3 regions of the Specibacter sp. NPDC057265 genome follow, and region 2 is predicted to be linked to each of the others. Evidence: predicted binding sites of a transcription regulator. Region 2 holds the regulator's gene; each other region holds the start of a gene.
What was found. The regulator LexA, encoded in region 2, represses DNA repair genes until DNA is damaged. The targets are predictions, from matches to a motif close to TCGAACANNTGTTCGA.
Positions count from the first base shown of each region.

Region 1: a site for LexA is predicted at 3,182-3,197, ahead of ACFUCV_RS09285 (DUF222 domain-containing protein). Genes of this name have one in related genera too.
Region 3: a site for LexA is predicted at 2,847-2,862, ahead of uvrA (excinuclease ABC subunit UvrA). Genes of this name have one in related genera too.

Region 1 is NZ_JBHUYE010000010.1:71,107-79,104, reverse strand. It holds gene ACFUCV_RS09300 (glycoside hydrolase family 76 protein) at 1-1,036, opposite strand, end outside; gene ACFUCV_RS09295 (SDR family NAD(P)-dependent oxidoreductase) at 1,152-1,931, shown strand; gene ACFUCV_RS09290 (acyl-CoA dehydrogenase family protein) at 1,928-3,157, shown strand; gene ACFUCV_RS09285 (DUF222 domain-containing protein) at 3,382-5,307, shown strand; gene ACFUCV_RS09280 (DUF1684 domain-containing protein) at 5,414-6,220, opposite strand; gene ACFUCV_RS09275 (SRPBCC domain-containing protein) at 6,360-6,911, shown strand; gene ppc (phosphoenolpyruvate carboxylase) at 7,049-7,998, shown strand, end outside.
Region 2 is NZ_JBHUYE010000001.1:43,986-51,983, reverse strand. It holds gene dapF (diaminopimelate epimerase) at 1-795, shown strand, start outside; gene ACFUCV_RS00235 (class I SAM-dependent methyltransferase) at 792-1,355, opposite strand; gene hflX (GTPase HflX) at 1,588-3,246, shown strand; gene ACFUCV_RS00225 (ATP-dependent DNA helicase) at 3,239-5,266, shown strand; gene lexA (transcriptional repressor LexA) at 5,322-6,065, opposite strand; gene ACFUCV_RS00215 (LysM peptidoglycan-binding domain-containing protein) at 6,337-6,798, shown strand; gene ACFUCV_RS00210 (histidinol-phosphate transaminase) at 6,902-7,998, shown strand, end outside.
Region 3 is NZ_JBHUYE010000021.1:35,266-43,263, forward strand. It holds gene ACFUCV_RS12885 (DEAD/DEAH box helicase) at 1-1,384, opposite strand, end outside; gene ACFUCV_RS12890 (trans-aconitate 2-methyltransferase) at 1,429-2,247, shown strand; gene ACFUCV_RS12895 (GntR family transcriptional regulator) at 2,427-2,801, shown strand; gene uvrA (excinuclease ABC subunit UvrA) at 2,950-5,832, shown strand; gene ACFUCV_RS12905 (HAD hydrolase-like protein) at 5,912-6,670, shown strand; gene ACFUCV_RS12910 (lysophospholipid acyltransferase family protein) at 6,657-7,325, shown strand; gene uvrC (excinuclease ABC subunit UvrC) at 7,331-7,998, shown strand, end outside.

The sequences.
Region 1 (7,998 bases), on a different contig from region 2:
ACCGTTGCAGGGCACCGGAGAGCTGGGTGGGCCCGGTGTCCCTGAGGGCGGCGGCGGTGTCCGTGACCATGGCCGACGCTGTTTGCCGGCTCAGCTCCGGAAGCCTGGGGTCCTGCGCGGCGAGGGCAAGGTAGCGGACCAGGATGCCGGTGAAAAGGCACCCGTCGTCCCCGGATTCCAGTTGCAGGCCTTGACCTGCCGTGAACAACCTGCGGTGGATGGCTGCAATGAGGGCCACCGCATCGCCCAGGTCGGTTGACCGGCCCAGTTCCAACAAGGCTCCCAGCACCGGGCCCTGGTTGTAGGTGTAAATGGTGGTTTCCACGTTCCGGCCCGTGGCGCAGGGGTGGATGCCATCAACATAGAGGCCAATTTCGGGATCGAAGAGTTCCAGGCGGAGCCAGTGGATGATTTCCTGTGCGCGCCGCCTTTCTCCGGTTCTGGCAAAGTGCAGTGCCGCCGGGCCGTTGACGGGGGTGTTTTTATAGTCGCGTTTGCGGGACCAATGTAGGCCGCCGCCCAGGACGTCGTCGTGCGCGTGGTGCAGTTGGCGGGTCAGGGACCTGGTGGCGGAGGTGGCCAGCCTTGACGGCCTGGCAAGCAGTTTCAGCGAGAGCCTGTTCAGCCGGCCCGCGGCCAGGGCCAGCCACGCCATGTCGTCATAGAAGTCATTGGTGAAGCGTCCGAAGTTGCGCACCATGATGCCGCGCAGCAGGTGCTCCGCGCGGCGCAGCTCCGCGCGGGCGCCCGGTCTGTCATGGTGGCGCAGCTGCCGGAAGGCTGTATCCAGGACCGCGTCCAGGTAGTGGGCCTGCCACCAGTAATGCCACGGCTGGAAGGGCCCCTGCGGTGTCTTGGGGCTGCCGGGAAGCGGCCCGGCGGTGGGCGAGCCAATCCAGGTGCCTGGAACACCGGCCAGGCGGTGCCCAAACCGGGCATGGACCTGCGCCTGCGCCTGGTCCGCGTCCAGGGCCCAATTGTTGCTTGAACGTTCTTTCGAATCGTTTTGCTGGGAAGGTCCGCGATGGCTGGTCATGCCCTCCACACTACTGTTTCACCCGCTTCAGCGCTCCTAACGAAATCTTGGTTAGTATGCCTTAACGCATGCTTTGCAGCCCGGGTCTCCGGGTGCGCCTCAACGAGGAGGATTCATGGACATTTCCGCCAGCGGCACCGTCGCACTCATCACCGGCGGGGCCTCCGGCCTGGGAGCTGCCACGGCCAGACGGCTGCATGCGGCGGGTGCCGCCGTCGTGCTGGTGGACCTGCCGGGCTCCCAAGGGGCCCACCTGGCCGCTGAGCTGGGGGAGCGGGCAGGGTTTGTGCCGGCGGACGTCACGGACGAGGAGCAGATGCGTGCGGCCATTGCGGCCGCCGCGACGCTGGGCACGCTGCGGATCGCCGTCAATTGCGCAGGCGTGGCCACGCCCGGGAAGGTGCTGGGGCGCGCCGGGGTCCTGCCGCTGGAGGACTTCAACCGCGTGGTCCACATCAATTTGCTGGGCACCTTCAATGTGCTGCGTCTGTGCGCCGAGGCCATGGCGGCGGCTGAACCTCTCGACGGCGAGTTCGGGCCCGAGCGCGGCGTCATTGTCAATACCGCCTCCGTCGCGGCGTTCGACGGCCAGATCGGGCAGCCGGCCTACGCCGCCTCCAAGGGTGCGGTGGCCGCCATGACCCTGCCCATCGCACGGGAATTGGCGCGCTCGCTGATCCGCGTGGTGACCATTGCGCCGGGCATTTTTGAAACCCCCATGCTGGCGGGGCTGCCGCAGGCTGCGCAGGATTCCCTGGGCCAGCAGGTGCCGCACCCTTCGCGGCTGGGCAAGCCTGCCGAATACGCCGCCCTGGTGGAGCATATTGTGGCCAATGCCATGCTCAACGGGGAGACCATCAGGCTCGACGGCGCAATCCGCATGGCGCCAAAATGAGCACCTCGGCCACGTCGCTGCCCGCGGCGGACTTTTACGGTTTTGAAGCCCTGCTGAGTCCTGGAGAGAAGGCCAAACTGGTTCAGCTGCGGGAGTTCCTGGCCACGGAGGTGGCGCCGTACGCAGTCCAGTGGTGGAATGACGCCGCATTCCCCACGCGCATCCTGCCCAAGATTGCCGCCCTGGACTTGGCCGCACCCGACCGCCGCCGCCTCAGCCACCTCTTCACGGGCCTGGTCGTGGCGGAAATGACCCGCGTGGACACCTCGCTGGCCACCTTTTTCCTGGTCCACCACGACCTCTTTGTCCAGGCGCTCATTGACTTTGGTTCCGCCGAGCAGCAGGCGCGGATGCTCCCTGACGCCCTCGCCCTGCGCTCCACCGGGGCATTTGCCCTGACCGAACCTGAGCATGGCAGCGACGTCGCCGGCGGCATGTCCACCACCGCGCGGCGCGTGCAGGACGACGCCGGCACCCACTGGGTGATCAACGGCGCCAAGCGTTGGATTGGCAATGGCACGTTCTGCGACAGGATGCTGCTGTGGGCCAAGGATGCCGAAACCGGCCAGGTGCGGGGCTTCTTTTTGGATGCTTCCCTTCCTGGCGTGATGCGGACCAGGATTGAGCACAAGATTGCCCTGCGCACCGTGCAGAACGCGCACATTGTTCTAAAAGACGTACGCGTGGCTGAGTGTGACCGGATCATGGGGGAAAACTCCTTCCACGACACCAATAAACTGTTGCTGGGTTCGCGCGTTTCCGTTGCCTGGCAGGCGGTGGGGCAGCAGCTGGCAGCCTTCGATGTGGCCCGCGACTATGCAGTGCAGAGGCAGCAATTTGGCCGGCCCATTGCCTCCTTCCAGCTGGTGCAGGACCAATTGGTGCGCATGTTGGGCAACCTCACCTCTTCAATGGCCATGATGGTGCGGCTCGCGGCACTGCAGGACGATGCGGAAGCCGGTCTTTCCGGCGCCGGTGTCCCGGGTGCCGAGGGTCAGCTCCCCACCATGGCTCAGGTTGCGCTGGCGAAAGCGCACACCACGGCAGCCATGCGCGAAACCGTGGCGTTGGGACGCTCCATTTTGGGTGGCAACGGCATTGTCAGCGACTACAAAATGGCCAAGATTTTCGCCGATGCCGAAGCAATCTACACCTATGAGGGTTCGTACCAGATCAACACATTGATTGTTGGCCGCGCCATTACCGGGATCAGTGCGATCGTTTAGCTGGTGTTGGGGTTAGCCGGATATACGAAAATAGTTTCGAATGGTTGCTCGTTTCTCTTGTTCTACTCGTTGGTGGGGTTTATTATGGGGGTATGGGTAGTTCAGTGAATTTCCCGGCGGGTCCGGAGGGTTCATCCACCGCAGTTTCTGTGGCGGACCGTATCGCTGGGCTGACTCTTCCTTCTTTTTCCTCCCTTGCTGTGGCGGTGGCTGGTTTGGCGGGGTTGCCTGATTTCCCGGCTCCGAACTCCTCCACCGAGGATCGTGGTTCCTCGCGGTTGGGTGGGGTGCGGGGCTTGTTGGATGACTGCACTGAAGCCCTTGCTGCTTTGAGTGTGCATCGGAACCGGTGTGCGGCGTTGTTGGTGGTGTTGGTCGAACGCCTCCAAGCGGCCGCCCGGGTGGAGGGTGTGGTGCTGGGGCTGGATGCCTGGCAGCGCCAGACCCAGATGATGGGCATCCGGGCTGAACTCGCCGGGTTGCTGACCATCACCGAAGCGGTCGCGGGAAAGCTGATGGATCACGCCGGGATCCTGGTCCATCACCTCCCGGCCACCATGAAGCTGTTCACCGCCGGTGGGTTGGGGTGGGAGCAGGCGGTCGTGATTGCCGAGGAAACGACCGTGTTGCGGGACGCCGGGCACCCACAGTCCGTCATTGATGCTTTCGAACAAGTGCTGCTGGGCAAAGCAGAAGGGTGCACGGGGTCGAGCTTCAGGGACAAGGCCCGGCGGGCAAGGGAACGCACCTTCCCGGACTCCATGGCAGCCAGGACGCGGCGGGCGTTCAAAGACCGGTCCCTGCGCGTGGGCCGGGGACAGGACGGGATGTCCTGGTTGACGCTGTTTGGGCCTTCCCCGACGGTCGAGGCGATTTTCTCCCAATGCACCACCACCGCCCAAGCCGCCCAGGGACCCCACGAATCACGGACCCTGACCCAGTTGCGCGCCGATGTTGCCGCGGCCCTGCTGTTGGGCCAGACCATGGACGACAACCACATCCACACCCCACCACCACCACCAGTGCCAGAACCGGCGGAACCCACGCCAGCGCCGGCGGAGGCTGCCGCACCGGCACACGCCGTACCGGCGGAATCGGCGGAGGCTGCCACAGACACAGACACGGACACAGACACAGACACGGACTCGGGCACCGGTTTTGGTGGTGGGGTGCCGGTGTTTGATGATCCGGACTACACGGATCCCGGCTTTGTTGATCCCGCACCCGATCCGTGGGACAGGGAGTTCTGGACCGGGTTCGACGGATCCAAGCCACCGGATCTCACACCCGCACCACCGGCACCGGGCAACAATCCCCACCTCCCAGCCGCGAATGCCGGGTCCGGCGGTGGGGTGTGGCCGCCGCTGCCCAGGGTGACCCCTGTGCTGGTGATGCCGGCCCTGTCATTGCTGGGCTTCACGGACGAACCGGCGTGGATGGAAGGTGTCGGACCCATCAGTGTGGACGTCGCTAAGCGTCTCACCGCACAAGCGGGTTCGTTGTACCGGGTGTTGGTGGACCCGATCACGAACAAACCCCTCGACCACGCACCCGAGTCGTACCGGATCAGCAAAGCCATGAAAACAATGTTGGCCATCCGGGACGAATACTGCCTCTTCCCGGGCTGCACCACCGTGGCCGTGAACTGCGAGGTCGACCACGTCAAACGCTTTGAAACCGGGGGCCGCAGCGTCTACAACAACCTGCAAACCCTGTGCAAACGCCACCACCTCCTCAAACACTTCAAGGACGACAAAACCCGCCAAGGATGCGTTCGCACGGACCAAAGCGCCGAACGTCAAAACACCCGCCTGCGCGGCTGGACCCCGACCATGACCGAAGAAGGACGCGTGGGATGGACATCCCCCACCGGACACTGGTACCCGCCAGAAACCGACGACACCCCAGCCCCGACCTACCCCGAATGGGTCAAAAACAACCTCCAACAACAACTCCACGACCACGACGAGGATTCCTGGCAGCACTGGGACGCAACCCACCCGTCCTGGGACATCCCACCCGAAGAACACATCCCACCCATCTGGACCCCAGACACCGTCCCCCAACCACCCCCAGGGACCTTCCCTGATGAAGAAGAACAAGACGCCATCGACCGGAATGCCACAGAGAACCACCTGCACCACCAATAGTTTGCAAGTGGCCCGCGGCATCGAATTGACGGGGGCACGTCGCCAACCCACAGGCCTCCACTGACGGGGAATCGCAGTGGATCAGGCTCCCGCCGAATGGCTGCCTTTATTTTTGTGGATCCCGTTCCCCGGCTTCCACGGCGACAGGCAGGGCATTCTCCGCTACCGGTGCCGGGCAGGTGCCGAAGTCGGTGAAGGCGCTCGGGTAGTTGATGGCCCGATTGAAGTCCAACATCACGGAGCCGTCCGGGCGTGGCCGGGTGAGCTCGATCTTGCGCCAGTGCGAGGTGGTGGTTCCATTGCTGGCGTCACGGAAGGCGACAACCAGGGCGCCCAGTTCGGCCTCCTCTGCGGCAAGCTGATAGCGCGCACCGTCCAATTCAAAGGTCACTTCCCCCACCAGTTCGGCAACGCCAGCCACCAAAGGGTTGGCCGTATCAATGGCCCTGCGGCGTGGGGCGTCATAGCGCGTGAAGGTGGCCATCAAAGCAAGATCAGGATCGTATGCAAACACTGGCACGCCGGTAAAGGAGGTCAGCACCGGGGATTGGGAATCACGGGTGCGGATCATATATCTATTGGCCCGCACACCCAGCTCCACCACCACATCACCGAATGAGACCCAGTTCAAGGATTCCTCATCGGCCAGTTCCGCCGTGACAGTGCCAGCAACGGGTGTGCCACTTTCCAGCAGTGTGAGGCGATCGGCGGCGGTGGCGGTGAGGTACGCCGTCGTACCTTCAAAGCTCCACAATCCGGGAATGCCTGGCAGCGCCGCCGGGGCTGCCGGCAACCAGTGTAAAGCCGTCAAGCTAAGCCACCCATGTGGCGCAGCAAGTGCCGTATTGCGCCCTGCTCGGAAGCGTTCCCACCTCTGCGTGAGACGGTCAAGTTCAATGGTGGTGGTGTTCACGATGCTCCTGTTGACTGGGCTGTTCTTCCTTGTGCAGTACAACTGGTGGTGTGGGGAAGCTATTCCGCTGCGGCCCGGCAAAAACGGGCAACAAGGCGGCGCAGCTGTACCGGTCGGGCGTAGGTGGAAGAATGGGCCCATGGCTTCGAACACGGATTTAAACACAGACATGACACGGTTTCCGCTGGGGACCACCAGGAGAGTGGATGCGGAGCGTACAGAGCTGAAGTTCGAGCGGCATTATTCAGCCCCGCCCGAATCGGTGTGGGCCATGCTGACTGATCCGGAAAAGACGCAGCTGTGGTGGGCCAAGGTGCGGGGACAGGCCAAGGCAGGGTCCACCTTTGATTTGAAATGGCTCAATGTCAAGGATGAAGGCCACGGCATTGAAACCGACTGGTGGTATGGCCGCGTGGTGGAAGCTGACGCCCCGCATCTGTTGGAGCTTTCAAACTCAATGCACGGCCGGATCTGGATCACCTTGGAAGCCACGGCGGAAGGGACACTGGTGCGGTTTAACAACACCGTGGCGGTGCCGGAAGAGGTGGTGCTGATGTCGTTGGCCGGCTGGCATGTGCATTTGGACCATTTATGTGAGGCCCTGGCGGGCAAAAGCGTTGACTGGCAGCACTGGTGGGACAACTTCCACCCCTCCTGGGAACAAGCGCACGCCCTGTACCAAGCCCGTTAAATTCCTCACTATTTGAGACGGATTGGCTCCGATGGATGGCGCCGGTCTAGTATCCAGATGGCCCTGACTTGGGCCTCCAACGTATTCAACGTCGCATACGAGCCTTCCCCATGCACAGACCGTAAGGACGCTGACTCATGAGCTCAGACTTGCAACCGAACCCCCAGGGCACTGCGAACAATCAGGAGCCGGACACCGATCTGCGCGCAGATGTGCGCCGTGTCAGCACGCTGCTGGGTGAATCCCTGGTCCGCCAGCATGGTCCTGACCTCCTGGCGCTTGTGGAGCAGGTGCGCCTGTTGACCAAGGAGTCCAAGGAGGCTGCCCGGGGGGAGACCGGCACGGGCCCCTGGAGTGCCAACGACGTCGCCGAACAGGTCCGCGAAGTCCTCGCCTCCCTGCCGCTTGAGCAGGCGACGGATTTGGTGCGTGCCTTCGCGTTTTACTTCCATCTGGCCAATGCGGCCGAGCAGGTGCACCGTGTGCGCAGTCTGCGCACGCGTGCGGAAAAGGACGGCTGGCTGGCGAAGGCCGTCACCGAGATCGCTGAAAAGGCCGGCGCCGAGGCGCTGCAAAAAGTGGTCAATGAACTCGATGTGCGGCCCATCTTCACTGCCCACCCCACCGAGGCCTCACGCCGCTCGGTCCTGGACAAGATCCGCAAGCTCTCCGACATTTTGGCCACGCCCTCGGAGGAAGGCACCACCAGCCGTGCCCGCCAGGACAGGAAACTGGCGGAGATCATTGACCAGATGTGGCAGACGGATGAGCTGCGCAAGGTCCGTCCCACCCCCATGGATGAGGCGCGCAACGCCATCTACTACCTGCGCAACATCCTCACCGACGCCATGCCCGAGGTGCTCACGGAGCTCAGCGACCTGCTCGGTGAACATGGCGTGGTGCTGCCTTCCGACGCCGCACCGCTGCGGTTTGGTTCGTGGATTGGTGGTGACCGCGACGGCAACCCGAACGTGACCTCCCAGGTCACCCGGGAAGTTTTGGTGTTGCAAAACCAAAATGCCGTGAAGATTTCACTGGGCCTGATTGATGAGCTGCTGACGGTGCTCTCCAACTCCAGCGCCCTGTA
Region 2 (7,998 bases):
CGCGGACTTGGCGGCGATGGCTTGATCCGGGCTGTCCGGTCGGAAAACATTCTTGAAGGAACTGCCATCCTGGAAGAGAACCCGGCGGCCCAGTGGTTCATGGACTACTACAATTCCGATGGCTCGCTCTCTGAAATGTGCGGCAATGGGGTGCGGGTCTTTGTCCACTTTCTGATCAGCGAAGGACTGGCCTCCTTGGCCGACGGCGAGCAGCTGCCCATTGGCACCCGGGCCGGCGTCAAGGTCGTGGCACGCACCGCCGACGGCTACCGTGTGGACATGGGTCCGTGGGGATTTTTGGAACCCGCACAGGTCCAGGCGCGCGGCAGCGACTCGCTCGTGGAGGCCGTGGGCCTGGACGTGGCGCGCCCGGCCCTGTCCATCACCATGGGCAACCCGCACACTGTCGTGGCGTTGGCTGACCTGGAGGAGCTGGCTGCACTTCCCCTCACCACGGCCCCGGCCGTCACGCCCGTTCCATCGAACGGCAGCAATGTGGAGTTCACCGTGCCGGCGGAACCGCTTGTCATGGAGGGGATCGGCCACATCAGCATGCGCGTGCACGAACGCGGGGTGGGGGAGACGCTCTCCTGCGGCACGGGTGCCTGCGCGGCTGCGGCCGCCACCCGGTTCTGGGCCGGCGCCGGCGCCCCGGAGCTGTGGGCAGTGGCTGTTCCCGGCGGCGTGGTGGGTGTGCGTTTCTTCACCGGACCCGGGGGCCGCGAACACGTGGAGCTCAGTGGTCCGGCCGTGGTGGTCGCCGAGGGCGTCCTGGCCGCAGGCTTCGCTTCCTAGGGTGCGGTGCGCGTGATGCGCAGGACGCGGAAGGCCTTTTGCGTGGAGTCGCGGCTTACCCGAAAGCCCGCCTCGGGGAACTGTTGGGCCAGTTCGGCCGCCAGCCAACGCTGGAGGGAATCGGAACCAAGGTTTTTCTGCACCACCAGGTAGGCGTTGCCGTGCTGGGCCAGACGGGGCAGCCACTGCAGCAGGATCGAGTGCAGTTCGGCTTTGCCCACCCGGATGGGCGGGTTGGACCAGATGGTGTTGAAACGCAGCGCCGGGTCGACCGCGTCGGGGGTGGCAGCCAGCACATTGTCCAAGCCCAGGGCGGCGGCATTGTCCCGCGTCAGTTCAAGGGAGCGTTCGTTGACGTCCACGGCATGGACAGTTGCCTCGGGGGAGCGCAGGGCCAGCGTGAGCGCGATCGGTCCCCAGCCGCAGCCAATGTCCAGCAGATTTCCCACGGACGACGGCGGCGGCGCGGCGGAGAGCAAAATGGCCGTTCCCTTGTCCACGCCATCGGGGCTGAAAATGCCGCCGGCCGTGTGCAGCTGGCGTTCCTTGCCAGCCAGCATCACCTTTAGCGGCCGTCGCTTCATTGGCGTTGACGGCTGTGAACTGAAATAATGATCTGCACCCTGAGTACCCATAGTCCTGCCAGATTAGTGGGAATGGACGCCAATGTGTATCTAGGCACACCTAAGGTGACGAGGCTCAAGCTGCCGGGCTTTTCCACAGCGGGAAGCAAAAAGGTGTGCGTGTGGGTGCCCCGGACTACGATTGAACCAAGCGCTCAATAAGGAGAATATGTCCAACGCATCCGCTCACCATGGTTCCGATGACAACACGCTGCCCGAAGGCGGCACCTTTGGAACTGGACCTGAATCAAATCCCGACGGCTCGGAGCTGACAGCCGCCGAGATCGAGGCAGTCATTAACCGCATTCTGGCCAAGGATGCGGCAGCCGGCCGTTCCGTACGCAGCGACGACGCCGTGGAGGACCAGGATCCCCACAGCGGCGCCCCCACCACGAGGCCCCTTGCCGGCACCGCCCAGGCCGTGTCCGAGCTGGATTTTGAACACAGCAGCTTCGATGGCGACCAGAGCGAGCTCGCCGAACGAAACGCCCTGCGCCGACAGGGAAGCCTGTCCACTGAACTTGAGGACGTCACCGAGGTCGAGTACCGCCAACTCCGCCTGGAGCGGGTGGTTTTGGCCGGCTTGTGGTCCCACGGCACCATGGCCGACGCCGAGAACTCCCTGCGGGAGTTGGCTGCCCTGGCCGAAACCGCTGGTTCGGAAGTGTTGGACGGATTGGTCCAGCGTCGGGCCAAACCTGACCCCGCCACATACCTGGGGCAGGGCAAGGCCCAGGAACTGAAGGAAATCGTCCACGCCACCGGCGCCGACACCGTCATTATTGACGGTGATCTGGCACCGTCGCAGCGCCGCACCTTGGAGGAAGTGGTCAAGGTCAAGGTCATTGACCGTACGGCGTTGATCCTGGACATCTTTGCCCAGCATGCACAGTCCCGGGAGGGCCGGGCGCAGGTGGAGCTGGCGCAAATGGAATACCTGCTCCCGCGCCTGCGTGGTTGGGGCGAGTCCATGTCCCGCCAGGCCGGCGGCCGGGTGGGTGCCGCCGGCGGCGGCATTGGCTCCCGCGGCCCCGGTGAAACCAAGATGGAACTGGACCGCCGTAAGATCCGCACCCGGATGGCCAAGCTGCGCCGCGAAATTGCTGCAATGAAACCGGCCCGGGAAACGAAGCGGGCCAACCGCAAGCGGAACAAGGTGCCTTCGGTGGCCATTGCCGGCTACACCAATGCCGGCAAGTCCTCGCTGCTGAACCGGCTCACCGACGCCGGAGTGCTGGTGGAGAACGCCCTGTTCGCCACCCTGGACCCCACCGTGCGCAAAACCGAGACCGCCGACGGTCTGGGTTACACCCTGGTGGACACGGTGGGCTTCGTCCGCTCCCTGCCCACGCAGCTGGTGGAGGCCTTCCGCTCAACGCTGGAAGAGGTGGCGGATGCGGATTTGATCCTGCACATTGTTGACGCCTCCCACCCCGACCCTGAAGGGCAGATTGCGGCCGTCCGCACGGTCTTTGCGGAAGTGGGCGCCCTGCAGATTCCAGAGATCATCATCCTCAACAAGGCCGACATTGCCGATCCCTTTGTGGTGGAGCGCCTGCGTCAGCGCGAGCCCCGCACCGTCGTGGTCTCCGCGCGCACCGGTCAGGGCATTGAGGAGCTTTTGGAGGCCATCGCCGAAGCCATCCCGCATCCCAGCGTTCCGCTGACGTTGATGATCCCCTACGACCGGGGAGATGTGCTGAACAAACTCCACGGCAGCGACGCGGAAATCATCAGCTTGGAGCATGGCGAAAAGGGCACCGTTGCCCAGGTGCGCGTCCGTGAGGATTTAGCTGCCGAGGTTGGGCCGTTTATTCATCATGACTGATACGGCCCTTTCAACGCAGGCCCTTGAATTATTGGATCGGGCCGTGGAGGCCATGGGCGGGCAGCGGCGTGACGGACAGCATGAAATGGTCCGCCGCGTGGTGGCGGCCATTGAAAGCGGCGACCACTTGCTGGTGCAGGCGGGCACGGGCACCGGGAAGTCCCTGGCGTACTTGATCCCCTTGATTGTCAATGCGCTCGGCAGCGACAAACCAGCCGTGATCGCCACGGCAACCTTGGCCCTGCAGGCCCAAATTGTGGGCCGCGATGTCCCCAGGCTTCTGGCTGCCCTGGAAACAGTCCTCCCACGGCCCATTGATGTGGCGTTGGTGAAGGGGCGCAGCAACTACGTCTGCAAACAAAAGCTCGGTGGTGGGTTTCCCACCGAAGACACAGGTGAAGGGGCCTTGTTCACGCTGGGGGAGGATGCCAGTGTCGCCCACCTGCCGGGCAGCTCTTCGGGTCCGACATCCCAATTGGGCAAGGAAGTGGTCCGCCTCAGGGACTGGGCCCAGGATACGGAGACCGGGGACCGGGACGAGCTGGTTCCCGGTGTCACCGACCGGGCCTGGCGGCAGGTTTCCGTGACATCCATGGAGTGCCTGGGGGCGCAAAAGTGTCCGCTGGCCACTGAATGCTTCTCCGAGCTGGCCCGTGCCAAGGGTGCTGAGGCGGACATTGTGGTCACCAACCACGCCATGTTGGCCATCAGCGCCTTTGAAGGCATTGCCGTACTGCCGGACTATGACGTGGTGGTGGTCGATGAGGCCCATGAACTGCAGGACCGTGTCACCGGTGCCGTTTCCGGGCAACTCTCGGTGCAGATGCTGCTCTCCGCGGCCTCCAGCACCCGCAAGCATACGGCCGTCCCGGTCGATGCGCTGCAGGCCGCCGCCGCGGCCTTGGATTTGGCTTTGGCCGGGACCCCCGAGGGCCTCATGCCCCAGGGACTCTCCGAGGCCCAAAGCCAAGCCGTGGGCCAGGCCCGGGATGCCAGCCGCGCAGCCCTGTCCGATTCCAAGCCCGAGGGCAATGCCGCCGTGGATGGGGGACGGTCCATAGCCCGTTCGCGGCTGAACCTGATCTTCGAACTCTGTGAACGTCTCCTGTCCGCCCAGGACGAGGGGGAGGTTGTGTGGGCCTCCCGGCCAGGTACCTTCGTCCCGGGGCAGGGCTACCAGCGGGCCGAGCAGAGTGAGCCGGCAGTGCTGAACATTGCTCCGCTGAGTGTGGCTATGAAGCTGCGCGAGGGACTCTTTGCCGACCGCACGGTGGTGCTGACCTCGGCAACGCTGGCCATTGGGCAGTCCTTTCAAGCCACGGCCGGCGGGCTGGGCCTGCTTGGGCCCAGTGCGCCAAAGTGGACCGGCGCCGACGTGGGCTCGCCCTTTGACTATCCCCGCCAGGGCATGCTCTACGTGGCGGCACATTTGAAAAAGCCCGGCTTTGGCAATTCCCCGGAGCAACTGGAGGAGCTCAAGGAGCTGATCAACGCCGCAGGCGGCGGAACCTTGGCGCTCTTCTCCTCCCGGCGCGCAGCCGAGGACGCGGCCGCCAAGCTGCGCCCCCAGCTCGCGGCAAAGATCCTTTGCCAGGGGGACTCCTCCATGTCAGCTCTTATCCGGGAATTTGCCGAGGAGCCCGACAGCTGCCTGTTTGGCACCATGTCCCTCTGGCAGGGCGTGGATGTCCAAGGCGCCTCCTGCCGCCTGGTGGTCATTGACCGCATTCCCTTCCCCCGACCGGACGACCCCTTGGTCACCGCGCGGGCCCGCGCCGTGGCGCGTAATGGGGGAGATGGATTCTTGGCCATTTCCGCCACACATGCAGCCGTCCGGCTGGCGCAGGGTGTTGGCAGGCTCATCCGTTCCAGCAGTGACCGGGGAGTGGTGGCAGTGCTTGATTCCCGATTGGCCAATGCCAGCTATGGCGGCTTCCTGCGGGCTGCGCTGCCGCCGTTCTGGGCCACCAAGGATCGCGCCGTGGCGCTGTCGGCGCTGAAGCGGCTGGCGGAAAAGTAAAGGCCCGGAAAGCCGCTGTGGGTTTCCGGGCCTGGCAGGTTGCTGTAGCCGGCCGCTAAAGACTCCGCAGCACCGACACCACTTTGCCCATGATGGTGGCATGGTCACCCAGAATTGGCTCATAGCGGGTGTTTTGCGGCAGCAGCCAGGTGTGGCCGTCGCGTTGACGGAAAGTCTTCACGGTCGCTTCGTCCTCCAGCAGGGCGGCAACTATGTCGCCGTTGTCGGCACTGCTCTGCTGGCGCACCACGACCCAGTCCCCATCGCAAATGGCGGCATCAATCATGGAGTCCCCTTGGACCTTCAACATGAACAACTCGCCGCTGCCCACTATTTGCCGGGGCAGCGGCATGATGTCATCAACAGACTGGTCGGCCAGGATGGGGCCACCGGCGGCAATGCGCCCCACCAGTGGCACAAAGGCGGTATCCGAGGAGCTGCTGAGCTCCGCGAAATTCAAGCCATTGGAGCTGCGCAGCTTGCTGGGGGTTGGCACACCCTCGATCTCCACCTGGCCATTGTCCAGCACCAGGGGGATAAGGACCTCCATGGCCCGGGGACGTTTGGGGTCGCGGCGCAGATAGCCGTGGCGTTCCAGCTGGCTTAGCTGGTGGGTGACGCTGGAGAGGCTCGCGAGCCCCACCGAGTCACCAATCTCACGCATGGACGGCGGATAGCCCTTGTCCGCAATCGATCGTTGGATGCACTCAAGGATTTTTTTCTGCCGGACCGTCAATCCCTTCATTCCGGCGCGGCTGGGCGCCTGCGGGATGCGATGCGGTGGGTCGGGAAGCGCCATGGTTCCGTGGTCCTTTCGTGACTGCCCTGAACAATGTCAGTGCCTGCTGGTGGACTGTACATGAGGCCAATCCTTGTTAAAGAAAGTTTAAGCCACAACGGGGGCAATTTCAAACATTTGTTCTACGGACTCTTGGCAAGAGTCGTCAATAGGTGCTAAAACTGTAGAAGCAAGGAAATAGAACATACGTTCTATCGAAGTTATAGAGCATGGAACAGATCGCTTGGGTGTTGGTGGCCAGGATCGTGATCCACGGCGAAAGGACCAAGTCATGACTGTCATAGCCATGAACGCAGGAACAGGCAGGACCCGGGCAGGCGCACCGCAGGCGGCCGTGCCTTCCGGCACCGCTGGCCCGGGCAGCTGCGCCGGCACGGCTGCAACACAGGGTGCGGGGCGTTCCGGGCTGGAATTAACCCGGCGTGGCCGGTTCATATTGCTGGGTCTGCCGGCGTTGCTGACGGCAGCGCTGGTGTTATTGGCGCTGTGTGCCCTGGCAGCCGGTTCGCTGGCGTCGCCGGCCCAGGCGTCGGCGGCCCATGAACCCATTGACATGGCCGACTATGCCGTCAGTGTCACTGTGCTGCAGGGGGAAAGTCTGTGGTCCATTGCCAGTGCCGCGGATCCGAGCCGGGACGTGCGGGACGTTGTCAGTGAAATTGTGGTGCTGAACGATCTGGGTTCGGGCATAGTCCAAGCCGGGCAGCGCCTCTACGTCCCCATCCAGAGGTAGCGCCGGCTCCACAAGGCCGTCGCCGGCTTGCCGGCAGGATGAGGATGTGTCCGCATGCCGACGCCATTTCAGTCTTGGCCGCAGCTGCAAATAAGCTGGTGTCATGGACCAGTTCGAACGCTTAGCCCAATTGCCGCTCCGCGATGACCTGCGCGGCCAGCACCCTTACGGTGCACCGCAATTGGACGTGCCCATTCTGCTCAACGTCAATGAAAACACCCACGGGGTTCCCGCTGATGCGCGGGTGGCCATCATGGACGCTGTCGCAGCAGAACTTGAAGGTCTGAACCGCTACCCGGACAGGGAATTCACGGTGTTGCGTCAGGAGTTGGCCAACTATCTGGGGCATGGACTCCAGCCGGAGAACCTGTGGGCCGCAAATGGCTCCAATGAGGTGCTGCAGCAGATTTTGCAGGCCTTTGGCGGTCCGGGACGTTCGGCTCTGGGGTTCCCTCCCACATATTCCATGTACCCGCTGCTGGCCAGCGGGACAGGTACTGCGTACATTGCCGGTGAACGCGCAGGCAATTACGAGCTGTCCGCGGAATCGGCGGCCCGACAGGTCCGTGATCTGGCGCCAAACATTGTTTTCCTTTGTTCCCCCAACAACCCCACCGGCACCGCTCTGGGTGCGGACGTGGTGAAGGCCGTCTACGAGGCCGGTGAAGCCGCGCAGGCCATCATTATTGTGGATGAGGCCTACGCCGAGTTTGCCCATGACGGCACGCCAAGCGCGCTGTCCCTGTTGCCCGGGCGCCCGCGGCTGATCGTATCGCGCACCATGAGCAAGGCCTTTGCCTTGGCGGGGGCCCGGCTGGGCTATCTTGCCGCGGCTCCCGAAGTCAGTGACGCCCTGCGTCTGGTCCGTTTGCCCTACCACCTCTCCGCCATCACGCAGGCCACGGCAGTGGCGGCCCTGCGCCATTCGGCATCGCTGTTGGCAAATGTTGAACAGATCAAGATCCAGCGGGACCGGATGGTCAACGGCCTGGTGGAACTGGGCTTCAGTCCGGCGCCGTCGGACTCCAACTTCGTCTTCTTCGGCGGGGTGGAGCACCCCCACGAGCTGTGGCGGGCCCTTCTGGACAGGGGCGTCCTGATTCGCGACGTGGGCATCACCGGCCACTTGCGCGTCACGGCCGGCACCGAGTCCGAGACCACTGCCTTCCTTGACGGCCTGCGGGAGATCAAGGCCGGTGA
Region 3 (7,998 bases), on a different contig from region 2:
GCGCCTTGGCGGCCTGGAAGGGGTCCCCGGGACGTTCCAGCAGGTTCAGCAGCATGGCATGGGTGATGGTGAAGCTGGAGGTCAGCGGCTCCGGCACGGATTCGGCCAGGCGCTTGAACGTGGGCTCACCCCAGCTGACAAAGCCCTGCTGTGGCTTCTTCTTCACCACCTGCCGCAGCTTCTTTTGGTCGTCACCAAACTTCGCCACCGCCTTGGCCATGGCCTTGGCGTTCTCCACCACGTGCTCGGGGGCCTGGACAATGACTGTTCCGGCCGTGTCATAACCGGCCCGGCCGGCGCGTCCGGCAATTTGCTGGAACTCACGCACCTGCAAAACGCGGGTCTTCACGCCGTCGTACTTGCTCAAGGCCGTGAGGAGCACGGTGCGGATGGGGACATTGATGCCAACGCCCAGGGTGTCGGTGCCGCAAATGACCTTCAGCAGCCCCGCCTGCGCCAGCTGCTCCACCAGGCGGCGGTACTTGGGCAGCATGCCGGCATGGTGGACGCCAATGCCGTGGCGGACCAGCCGGTTCAAGGTCTTGCCAAAGCCCGCGGAGAAACGGAAGCCGGCAATGAGCTCAGCAATTTTGTCCTTCTCCCCGCGGGTGCACACATTGATGCTCATCAGGTTCTGTGCCCGGTCAATGGCCTCGGCCTGGCTGAAGTGCACCACATAGACCGGCACCTGTTTGGTGGCCAGCAGCTCCTCCAGGCTTTCGTGGACGCCCGTTTGCACATAGTAGTAATGCAGCGGAATGGGGCGCTCGCCGGAGGAGACGGTGGTGGTCTCCCGGTTGGTCAGTTCGGTCAGTTCCCGCTCAAAGCGACTGACGTCCCCCAAGGTGGCGCTCATGAGCAGGAACTGGGACTGCGGCAGCTCCAACAGGGGCAGCTGCCACGCCCAGCCGCGCTGCGGATCCGAGTAGTAGTGGAACTCGTCCATGATCACCACGCCCACATCGGCGTCTGCCCCCTCGCGCAGGGCAATGTTGGCCAGGATCTCCGCCGTGCAGCAAATGATGGGCGCATCCTGGTTCACGGAGGAGTCTCCGGTGATCATGCCGACGTTTTGCGCCCCAAAGATCTCGCACAGGGCAAAGAACTTCTCCGACACCAGCGCCTTGATGGGGGCCGTGTAGTAGCTGGCTGCGCCCCGGGCCATGGCATTGAAGTGCGCGGCAATGGCCACCATGGACTTGCCCGAACCCGTGGGGGTGGAAAGGATCACATTGTTGCCGCTGACCAGTTCCAGGGCGGCCTCCTCCTGGGCCGGATACAGCTCCAAACCACGCTCCATGGTCCACTCCAGAAACGCGTCCAGGACATCGTCATCGGAGGAGGTTTGCGGGTTCAAGGTGGCAAGCTGTTCAAGAAGATTCATGGTCCTTCCAGCTTAGGCGCTCGCAGCTGTGGCAGGATAACGCCATGGTTGACAAAAGTTTTCCCTGGGAACCGGCCAAGTACGGCGAATTTGCCGACCACCGCAGCCGCCCCTTCTTTGACCTCACCGCACGCATCCGCGCCGAAGCCCCGCGTTCAGTGGTGGACCTGGGCTGCGGCCCGGGGACCCTGACCGCCACGCTGGCCCAACGCTGGCCCCAAGCCCGCGTCCTGGGGATCGACAGCTCCGCGCACATGCTGGCACAGGCCCGGGCCACCGCGGCACAGCTGCAGGCCGGCAAGCTGGGCTTCGCCGAGGGGGACCTTGCCAGCTGGCGTCCGGAGGCCGACACCGACGTGGTGGTCTCCAATGCGGCCCTGCACTGGGTGCCAGGCCACTTGGAACTCATGGGCACGTGGCTGCAGACGCTGCGCCCCGGCGCGTGGCTGGCCGTGCAGGTCCCCGGGAACCACCACGCCCCATCGCATGCCCTGATGCGTGAGCTGGCCCTCAGTGCACCGTGGCGCGCCAGGCTGGCGGATGTGGTGCACCACGATGACGCAGTGGGCACGCCCGGCGACTACCACCGGCTGTTCCGGCGCGGCGGAGCCGCCGTGGAAGTCTGGGAGACCACCTACCAGCAGCTGCTCCAGGGCCGGAACCCGGTGCTGGAGTGGACCCGCGGCGCGGCCCTGCGCCCCATCCTGGCAGCCCTGGATCCAGAGAGCCAAAAGGTGTTCGAGCGGCAGTACGGTGCGCTGCTGGCCAAGGCCTACCCGCCGGGTGAATTTGGCACGCTCTTTCCCTTCCGCCGGATTTTCATGGTGGGGCGCAAGGAAGCCCAGCCCGCCGCCGCGCCATAGGCACGCAGCCCGCCCGGCAGGCGGCGGTGGCCGTACCTGCGCCCTGGCGCGGTGCGGCTATGGGCAATCTCACGCTGTCGCGCCCGTGGCCTTTCCACTACGATTTGAACTAGGCACAATCTTGTTGCTAGCGGCTGTGGTGATGCAGCGGCGGAAGAGGTGGACACGCAATGAATGCCATGGATCAACTCATGCGGCGTTGGCGTCTCGATACGGATTCCACGGTGCCCCCCTTCGAGCAAATCAGATTGCGGATCCTTGACCTTGCCTCCTCCGGTGAACTGGCCGTGGGAACCAAGCTGCCCTCGGTCCGGGCCCTGGCCAGTGATTTGGGCGTGGCGGCCAATACGGTGGCCCGGGCGTACAGGGAACTGGAACAGGCCGGCATTGTGGCCACTGCCGGGCGCAGCGGAACCGCCATTGCTTCGGGCGGGGACAAAATCGCCGCCCAGGTGGCGCTCGCGGCCGAGGCCTACGCCGAGGTGGTGCGCGAACTTGGCGTGCCGCAAAACCAGGCCCTGAACATCGTCAAGGCTGCCCTGGGGAGCAGTTGAGCCGGGAGCGAACGGAGGGGCTTTACGGCCCCCCGCGGTCCATGTTCGAACGAACTTTCGATTATACTTTTTAGTGTCTGCAGGGTGTGCGGGGCCAGTGCCCGCCCGCCCAAGCCACGGTGTGGCACTCCCGGATGTGAAGGAAACAATGGCCCAGCAAGTAACGCATGAAACCCTCCCCAAGCGCCCTGATTTGTCCCGTCTGGTGGTGAAGGGGGCCCGGGAAAACAATTTGCGCAACGTTGATCTTGACTTGCCGCGCGACTCCATGATCGTCTTTACCGGGCTGTCCGGATCCGGAAAATCCTCGCTCGCCTTCGACACCATTTTTGCCGAGGGCCAGCGCCGCTACGTGGAGTCCCTGTCCGCGTATGCCCGGCAGTTCCTGGGCCAGGTGGACAAGCCGGATGTGGACTTCATTGAGGGATTGTCCCCGGCGGTGTCCATTGATCAAAAGTCGACGTCGAAAAACCCGCGGTCCACCGTGGGCACCATCACGGAGATCTACGACTACATGCGCCTGCTGTGGGCGCGGGTGGGGACACCGCACTGCCCCGTCTGTGGCGAGCCCATTGCCAAGCAGACCCCGCAGCAGATTGTGGACCAGTTGCTGGAAATGCCCGAGGGCACCCGCTTCCAAATCCTGGCGCCCGTGGTGCGTGACCGCAAGGGCGAGTTTGTGGAGCTTTTCAAGGAATTGACGGCCAAGGGCTATTCCCGCGCCAAGGTCGACGGCGGACAGATTCAGCTTTCCGATCCGCCCAAACTGAAGAAGACCTTCAAACACACCATTGAAGTGGTGGTGGACCGCCTGGTCATCAAGGACGGCATCACCCAACGCCTGACCGATTCGGTGGAGACGGCGCTGAACCTGGCCGAGGGGCGCGTGGTCGCCGAGCTGGTCGACCTTGCCGACGACGACGCCGGACGCCTGCGCACCTTCTCGGAGAACCTGGCCTGCCCGAACGAACATCCCCTGGCCATTGACGAGATTGAGCCGCGCTCCTTTTCCTTCAACAACCCCTTTGGCGCCTGCAGCGCCTGCAGCGGCATTGGTTCAAAACTGGAGGTCGATGAGGAGCTGGTGGTTCCCAACCCGTTCCTGTCGTTGCGGGACGGCGCCATTGCCCCCTGGTCGCTGGGAACCGCCACCACGGAATATTGGAACCGCCTGCTGGAGGGTCTGGCCAATGAGCTGGGCTTCACTCTGGAAACGCCGTGGAACAAGCTCGACACCGCCGCCCGCACCGCCATCCTGTACGGCAAGGACCACAAGGTGGTGGTGCAGTACAAGAACCGTTTTGGCCGGGAGCGCAAGTACAGCACGGGCTTTGAAGGCGCCGTGCAGTACATTCAGCGCAAGCATGCCGAAACCGAGTCCGACCATGCCCGCGACCGCTATGAAGAGTACATGCGCCAGATCGCCTGCCCGGCCTGTGGCGGGGCGCGTCTGAACCCGGCGTCGCTTTCGGTGCTGATCAATGGCAAGTCCATTGCCGAGGTCTGCGCCCTGTCCATGCGTGACTGCTTTGCCTTCCTGAGCAACTTGACGCTCTCCCACCGGGAGGAGCAAATCGCCAGCCAGGTGCTGAAGGAAATACAGGCCCGCCTGAAGTTCCTGCTGGATGTGGGCCTGGAGTACCTGAACCTGGAACGCGCCTCCGCGACCCTTTCCGGCGGCGAGGCCCAGCGGATCCGCCTGGCCACGCAGATCGGCTCGGGGCTGGTGGGGGTGCTGTACGTGCTCGATGAGCCCTCCATTGGCCTGCATCAGCGCGACAACCGCCGCCTCATTGAAACCCTGACCCGGCTGCGGGACCTCGGGAACACCTTGATAGTGGTGGAACACGATGAGGACACCATCAAGGAAGCGGACTGGATCGTGGACATTGGTCCCGGCGCCGGCGAGCACGGCGGCGAGGTGGTCCATTCCGGGTCCCTGGCGGATCTGCTGGCGAACACCCGCTCCCTGACGGGCGACTACCTCTCCGGGCGCAAGGCCATTGCCGTCCCGGCAAAGCGCCGCAAGTACGACAAAAAGCGTGAGCTGATGGTGGTGGGGGCAAAGGAAAACAACCTGGACAAAATTGACGTGAAGTTCCCCCTGGGCGTGTTGACGGCTGTGACGGGCGTCAGCGGCTCCGGCAAGTCCACCCTGGTCAACGAGATCCTGTACAAGGTGCTGGCCAACAAGCTCAACGGCGCCAAGCAGGTGGCCGGGCGGCATCTGCGGGTGGACGGGCTGGAGCATCTGGACAAGGTGGTGCATGTGGATCAAAGCCCCATTGGCCGCACCCCGCGTTCCAACCCCGCCACCTACACGGGCGTGTTTGACAACATCCGCAAGCTCTTTGCCGAGACCAACGAGGCCAAGATGCGCGGCTACCAGCCGGGCCGTTTCTCCTTCAACGTCAAGGGCGGCCGCTGTGAGGCCTGCAGCGGTGACGGCACCTTGAAAATTGAAATGAACTTCCTGCCCGACGTCTATGTGCCCTGCGAGGTGTGCCACGGCGCGCGGTACAACCGCGAAACGCTGGAGGTGCATTACAAGGGCAAGTCCATTGCCGACGTGCTGAACATGCCCATTGAGGAGGGTGCGGACTTCTTTGCCGCCTTCACCCCCATTGCCCGGCACCTGCGCACGCTGGTGGACGTGGGCCTGGGCTATGTGCGCCTGGGCCAGGCCTCCACCACCCTCTCCGGTGGCGAGGCGCAGCGGGTGAAGCTGGCGGCGGAACTGCAAAAGCGTTCCAACGGGCGCAGCATCTACGTGTTGGACGAGCCCACCACGGGCCTGCACTTTGAGGACATCCGCAAGCTGCTGCTGGTGCTGCAGGGCCTGGTGGACAAGGGCAACACGGTCATTGTCATTGAACACAACCTGGATGTGATCAAGAGCGCGGACTGGATCGTGGACATGGGGCCCGACGGCGGCACGGGCGGCGGGCGCGTGGTGGCCACCGGAACCCCGGAAAAGGTGGCCAAGAGCCAGGACAGCTATACGGCGGAGTTCCTGCGCGAGGTGCTGTGACGCCCCTGCCCGGGGACCCGTCCATGGCCGCTGCGGCATGGATGGGCCGCGGCGCGCGGTGCCATGAGAAACTATGGACGTGATTATTGATTCCCCGGCCCCGGTGCGGCCCTGCACGTACCCCGTTGTGCTGTTCGACCTTGACGGCACGCTGGTGGACCCCGCCGGCGGCATCACCGGGGGAATAGCGCAGGCCCTGCGCGCCCTGGAGCTGCCCGTTCCGGCGGATGCGGTCCTGGCCACCATGGTGGGTCCCAAGCTGGCCGATGCGCTGCTGGGCATTGCCGGGGTCCCGGCGGACAAGGTGGGCGCCGTCATTGCCAACTACCGTGCCTGGTACGCCACCCGCGGCATGGCCATGTCCCGGGTGTACCCCGGGGTCAGGGAACTGCTGGCGCAGCTGCGCGACAGTGGCGTGATCCTTGCCGTCGCCACCCAAAAGCCCGAACCCTTGGCCATGGAGCTGCTGTCCCGGCATTCGCTGGCGGAATTTTTCACCACCATCCGCGGCGCGCATGCCGATGAAGGCCTGCGGGCGGGGGACCCCGGCTACCGCCCCGGCAAGGCTGAAATCATTGCCGCCGCCCTCACCGACGCCACAGCCGCCCTCGGGGCGGATCCGGCCCGGCCGGTGCAGGCGGTCATGGTGGGGGACCGGCACCAGGACGTGGCGGGCGCCCGCAGCAACTCCCTGGCCTGCATCGGAGTCTCCTGGGGCTTCGCGCTCGATGGCGAGCTGGCGCGCTCAGGTGCGGCCGCCGTCGTCCATTCCATTGCGGAGCTGGCACGGCTGCTGACCGGGGCGGCTGCGCAGGAGGTGCACCATGGCGCTGTATGACGCGACCCGTGTGCTCACGCGCGGCACCATTGCCACCCTGTGCCGGCCCACAGTGCAGGGACTGGAAAACATACCCGCCCACGGGCCCTTCATTGTGGCCCCCAACCATTTGTCGTTCTTTGATTCCGTGATCGTGCAGGCCCTCACGCCACGGCCCGTCTCCTTCTTTGCCAAGGCCGAATACTTCACGGGAAAGGGTGTCAAAGGCAAGTTGATGAAGTCGTTCTTTGAATCAGTGCATTCCATCCCGGTGGAACGTGGGGAGCAGGCCGCCAGTGTGCAGGCGTTGAAGACGCTGCTGGAAATCCTGGGCCGCAATGAGGGTGTGGGGATTTATCCGGAGGGCACCCGCTCACGGGACGGCGTGCTCTACCGCGGACGCACGGGCGTGGGCTGGCTGGCCCTGACCACTGGTGCACCCGTGGTTCCAGTGGGCATCATCGGCACCGAAAAATTGCAGCCCGCCGGGAGCAAGGGCTTCAAACCCGCCAAGTTCACCCTGCGCTACGGGGCGCCGCTGACCTTTGCACAAACCGGGCCCGACCATGCCCTGCCCGCCCGCAGGGCTGCCACCGACGCCATCATGGACGCCATTGCGCAACTGACGCGCCAGCCCCGCAGCGCCCGGTACAACCAGAGCCCGCCGGCGGAGTAGGGGCCATGGCAAATCCAGCAAGCTACCGTCCCCTGCCCGGGGAAATCCCCACCGATCCCGGGGTGTACAGGTTCCGTGACGAGCACGGGCGCATCATCTACGTGGGCAAGGCCAAGAACCTGCGTGCCAGGCTCAACTCCTACTTCGCGAACCCGGCCAAGCTGCAGCCCAAAACGTTCGCCATGGTCCACCACGCGGCCAGTGTGCAGTGGACCATTGTGGGCAGCGAGCTGGAGGCGCTGCAGCTTGAATACACCTGGATCAAGGAGTTTGCCCCGCGCTACAACCTGGCCTTCCGCGATGACAAGTCCTACCCCTACCTGGCAGTGACCATGGGGGAGAAGTACCCGCGGGTGCAGGTGGTCCGTGGCGAGCGGCGCAAAGGCACCCGCTATTTCGGGCCCTACACGGCCGGGGCCATCCGGGAGACCATGGACACCCTGCTGCGGGTGTTCCCCGTGCGCAGCTGCTCCCTGGGCGTGCTGCGCCGGGCCGAGCGCAGCGGCCGGCCCTGCCTGCTGGGCTACATCGACAAGTGCTCAGCGCCCTGCGTGGGGCGCATCAGCACCGAGGACCACCGGGATCTGGCGCAGGATTTCTGCGACTTCATGAACGGCGAGGCCAAACGCTTCATTGGCACGCTGGAGAAGAAAATGGCCGCCGCCGTCGCCGA